DNA from 2 places in the Agrobacterium fabrum str. C58 genome. Region 2 is predicted to be linked to the other one. Evidence: predicted binding sites of a transcription regulator. Region 2 holds the regulator's gene; the other holds the start of a gene.
The links. Region 2 encodes LexA, which represses DNA repair genes until DNA is damaged. Its sites were predicted from a motif close to TGTTCNNNNTGTGTTCNG; they were not measured.
Positions count from the first base shown of each region.

Region 1: the regulator LexA is predicted to act here: its motif matches at 1,390-1,407, upstream of ATU_RS01490 (YifB family Mg chelatase-like AAA ATPase).

Region 1 covers NC_003062.2:301,950-304,355, forward strand. The annotation lists gene ATU_RS01480 (cupin domain-containing protein) at 1-113, shown strand, start outside; gene gshB (glutathione synthase) at 356-1,315, shown strand; gene ATU_RS01490 (YifB family Mg chelatase-like AAA ATPase) at 1,499-2,406, shown strand, end outside.
Region 2 covers NC_003062.2:1,389,590-1,391,995, forward strand. The annotation lists gene ATU_RS06880 (glutathione S-transferase family protein) at 1-320, opposite strand, end outside; gene lexA (transcriptional repressor LexA) at 581-1,303, opposite strand; gene ATU_RS06890 (amino acid ABC transporter ATP-binding protein) at 1,686-2,406, opposite strand, start outside; gene ATU_RS06895 (amino acid ABC transporter permease) at 2,398-2,406, opposite strand, start outside.

The sequences.
Region 1 (2,406 bases), 1.1 Mb from region 2:
ACTATGTCCGCAAGGTCGCCTTCATGCGCCGCCCGTTTCCCACGGCACTGGCTTTGGCCTATCGCGTCAAGAACAAGCTGTTTGCCGGCCGCTCCTATAAGCTGGCGGCGTGAACCCTGTCTTCACCCCCGGCCGGCGGGCCTGTGCTGCTCCGCCGGCGCAATTGTGAAGGTTCAATAAAACTCACACGAACCATCGCTTGCAGCAGTTGCGTTTGAATGGTCGCTGCCCTACATCTTCAGGGTTTTCTGAAGCATTTCCGGGGTCTCTTCCGGTCCTGCCGGGAAGCTTGAAAAGCGAGCAAGGGGCAGGGCGGACCGGCGAAGCGTCCGCATACTGCAAGAGGAAGATGTGCATGGCGAAGATCAAGAACGTCGCGATCCAGATGGATCATGTCTCCGGCATCAATATTGCCGGCGACTCCACCTTCGCCATCAGCCTTGAGGCGCAGGCGCGCGGATACCGGCTGTTCCATTATACGCCCGAGCGGCTTTCCATGCGCGATGGCAAGATTTACGCCACAGTCGAGCAGATGGAACTGCGCGACATCAAGGGCGATCATTTTTCCCTGTCGGAGCCGGAGCGGGTCGATCTTTCGACCATGGATGTCATTCATTTGCGCCAGGACCCGCCCTTCGATATGGCCTACATCACCTCGACCCATCTCCTGGAGCGGATTCATCCCAAGACGCTTGTTGTCAATGACCCCGCCTGGGTGCGTAACTCGCCGGAGAAGATTTTCGTCACCGAATTCGCCGACCTGATGCCGAAGACGCTGATCACCAAGGACGTTTCCGAGATCGCCCGCTTCCGCAATGAGATGGGCGATATCATCCTCAAGCCGCTCTACGGTAATGGCGGCGCGGGGGTCTTCCATTCGGCGCGTGATGACCGCAATTTCTCCTCCCTGCTGGAGATGTTCGGCCAGATGTTCCGTGAGCCCTATATCGCCCAGGAATACCTGCCTGATGTCCGAAAGGGCGACAAGCGCATCCTGCTGGTGGATGGCGAGCCGGTGGGTGCGATCAACCGCGTGCCGGCGGAAAACGATGCCCGCTCCAACATGCACGCCGGCGGCCGGCCTGAGCCGACGGAACTGACGGCGCGGGAACAGGAAATCTGCCGCCGCATCGGTCCTGCCCTGCGCGAGCGCGGTTTCCTCTTCGTCGGTATCGATGTGATCGGTGATTATATGACGGAAATCAACGTCACCTCACCGACCGGCATTCGCGAAGTGCGTAAATTCGGCGGCGCCGATGTGGCGAGCCTGCTGTGGGATGCGATCGAGAAAAAACGCGACGCCCAGGATTTCTGAAGCGATTTCAATCGCTCCCGGTTTGTTCCGTGCGTGCAACTCGATACAACTAAAATACATCGCCTGCGAGAAATTGTTCTCTAGGTGTTCTTGTTTTATTCTTTGCGCTGTGGCACGTTGCTTGCGAGTGGCCGCCATGGAACATGAAGTTCCGATGATGCGGCCGGTTTGCGGGGGCAGGCCATGGTGGCACGGGTCAATACGGTTGCGTTTCAGGGCATAGAGGGCGTGCCCGTCGAGGTGCAGGTGATGGTCGCACCCGGCAAGATCGGCATCCAGATTGTCGGCCTGCCGGACAAGGCGGTGGCTGAAAGCCGCGAGCGGGTGCAGGCCGCCCTGCACGCCTCGGGTCTGGCCTTGCCGGCAAAAAAAGTCACCGTCAATCTGGCGCCTGCCGATTTGCCGAAGGAAGGATCGCATTTCGATCTTCCCATCGCTCTCGGTCTCATGGCTGCTCTGGGGGCCATACCGGCGGAAGCGCTCAGCCAATATGTGGTTCTCGGTGAACTCAATCTTGATGGCACGATTGGTACGGTTTCTGGTGCGCTTCCGGCGGCCATCGGTGCCAATGCGCTCGGCAAGGGCTTGATCTGTCCGGCTGAAAGCGGGCCGGAAGCGGCCTGGGCCGGCGCCGGCATCGATATTCTCGCCCCGCGCAGCCTCATTGCGCTCGCCAATCATTTTCGCGGCACCCAGCTTCTGTCGCGCCCCACACCCGCCATCCGCGCCAATCCGGTCAATCTGCCGGATCTGGCCGATATCAAGGGACAGGAAAGCGCGCGGCGCGCTATGGAGGTCGCGGCCGCCGGCGGCCATAATCTGCTGATGGTCGGGCCGCCCGGTTCTGGCAAATCGATGCTCGCCGCTCGGCTGCCTTCCATCCTGCCGCCGCTGGAGGTGGCGGAACTGCTGGAAGTGTCGATGGTGCATTCCATTGCCGGCCAATTATCGGGCGGCAAGCTCTCGGACCGCAGACCGTTCCGCACACCGCACCATTCCGCCACCATGGCGGCGCTGATCGGCGGCGGGTTGCGCGCCAGACCGGGTGAGGCCTCGCTTGCCCATCACGGCGTCCTGTTTCTGGATGAATT
Region 2 (2,406 bases):
TAGAGATTGCGAAGCGAGGAAAATCCCGCATGCATTTCACTCGCCGCCGAGCGTGACCAGGCCCGTGCCTGCTTGTCGCCTGCCCAGACGCCCTGATGTCTCTCGGCGAGATATTCGGCAATCGACAGCGTTTCCCAGACCGTCACCCCTTCGTCGACGAGGCAAGGCACCTTGCCGGTCGGCGAAAAGCTGGAGAAGGAAACACCTTCGCCAAAGGGAATGAGTTTTTCATCAAAGGCGATGCCAAGCGTGCGCATCAAAACCCAGGGCCGCAATGACCATGAGGAATAGTTCTTGTTGGCAATATAGAGATCGTACATGGCGTTTTCCCCGATAGAACGCACATTTCTACACCTGCTAAGGAGCCTTGGAATATCGCAAAGAATCCATGGCTCCCATAAGGCCAATTGATGGAGGGGCCGTCATACACGACGGAATTTCGCAGCAACGAGTGCGTTTGCCAATCTCACAAAGAAAAGGCGCATCAATTCAACGGAACGATGCGCCATTCATTTCGAAAGCCAAATCTACCCGTGAAAACCTATTCGGTTTCAGTAATACCGGCAGCAGCCTCCAGCTATCAATGGTAACGGCGTATCAACCCGACCAGCTTGCCCTGAATCTTCACCCGATCCGGTCCAAAAATGCGGGTCTCGTAGGCAGGATTGGCCGCTTCCAACGCGATGGACGCACCCTTGCGGCGGAAGCGCTTCAGCGTGGCTTCTTCATCATCCACCAGCGCCACGACGATATCGCCCGGATTGGCGGTATTACCGTTGCGGATGATGACGGTATCGCCATCAAAAATCCCGGCCTCGATCATCGAATCGCCTTTGACCTCAAGCGCGTAGTGCTCGCCCGAACCCAGCATGTCCACCGGCACGGCCAAATCATGGGTATTGTTCTGGATGGCGGAAATCGGCACACCGGCAGCGATACGACCCATGACGGGAATGGTGGCAGCTCCGGCGAAATCATTGGCAGGCGCCTTCACGGCAGGCGCCGGTTCCGGCTCCTTCGGTTTTCCAAGGCTGCCCTCGATGACGCTCGGCGAAAAGCCGCGTTGCGGCCTTGCGCCCGGCGTATAAGCCTCGGGCAGTTTGATAACCTCCAGCGCTCGCGCCCTGTTAGGTAGCCGGCGAATAAACCCGCGCTCTTCGAGCGCGGTGATCAGCCGGTGGATGCCGGATTTGGAAGCAAGATCGAGTGCGTCCTTCATTTCATCGAAGGAGGGCGGCACGCCGGACTCTTTCATTCTTTCATGAATGAAGAGAAGCAGTTCCTGCTGTTTGCGCGTGAGCATGAGGAAAACACCCTTGAGAATCGTCGTTGAAGTCGCGAAACAAATACAGAACGAACACTATATGTTCCATATGTGTTCCGCAATCCCCTAAAATTTCGTGAAGGATGCATATCGAATCCTGATTCAATCTTCGAAACATGAAGAGATCAGGCCGATGATATAAGTAGCGTTGGGAATAGACGCCGGTCGGGGATTCCGATCGATGAAATTGTCGCGGGAACAGTTTCCAGGTCAGATCACGACCTCGGAGCCGAAGCGGCCTGAACGCGCCGAAGCAACGCAGAGTGATGGCCCTCTCCGTTGCTTCTTTTATTCGCCTTGAAGCGACAGCCTCATGGCGCAAGGTCGATGACTGCGTTTGCCTGACCTGCTCTTCCGCCGGCTATTTCACGCCGTTGGAGAGGAATGCCTGCAGCTCGGGCGTTTGTGGTTTCTCGAAAAGCTGTTTCGAAGCGCCCATTTCCCAGATCTTACCCTGATGCATGAAGACGGTCACATGTGCGACGCTGCGGGCAAAGCTCATTTCATGGGTCACCAGCAACATCGTCATGCCTTCCCGCGCCAGCTGTTCCATGACGAGGAGCACCTCTCCCGTCAGTTCGGGATCGAGAGCGGATGTCACCTCGTCGAACAGCATGACTTTCGGCCGCATCGCCAGCGAACGGGCGATGGCTACACGTTGCTGTTGTCCGCCCGACAGCATGTCGGGATAAGCGTCGAATTTTTCCGCCAGCCCCACCTGCGCCAACACTTTGCGCGCCAGCACATCGGCATCAGCCCTGGCGACATCCTGCGTTATCTTCGGAGACAGCATGATGTTTTCGCCGACGGTCAGATGCGGAAAGAGATTATAGCTCTGGAAGACGATGCCGACGTCCTTGCGCAACTGTCTGAGTTTGGTCTGGTCCTGCTCCACCCTGTGTCCCGCGGCGGTGATATTGCCGGACTGAAACTCTTCGAGACCGTTGATGCAACGCAGCATCGTGCTCTTGCCGGAGCCGCTGCGCCCGATGATGGCGACGACCTGTCCCGCCTCGACGTTCAGCGATACACCCTTCAGAACTTCGAGGGCGCCATAACGCTTGTGCACCTGATCAATTGTT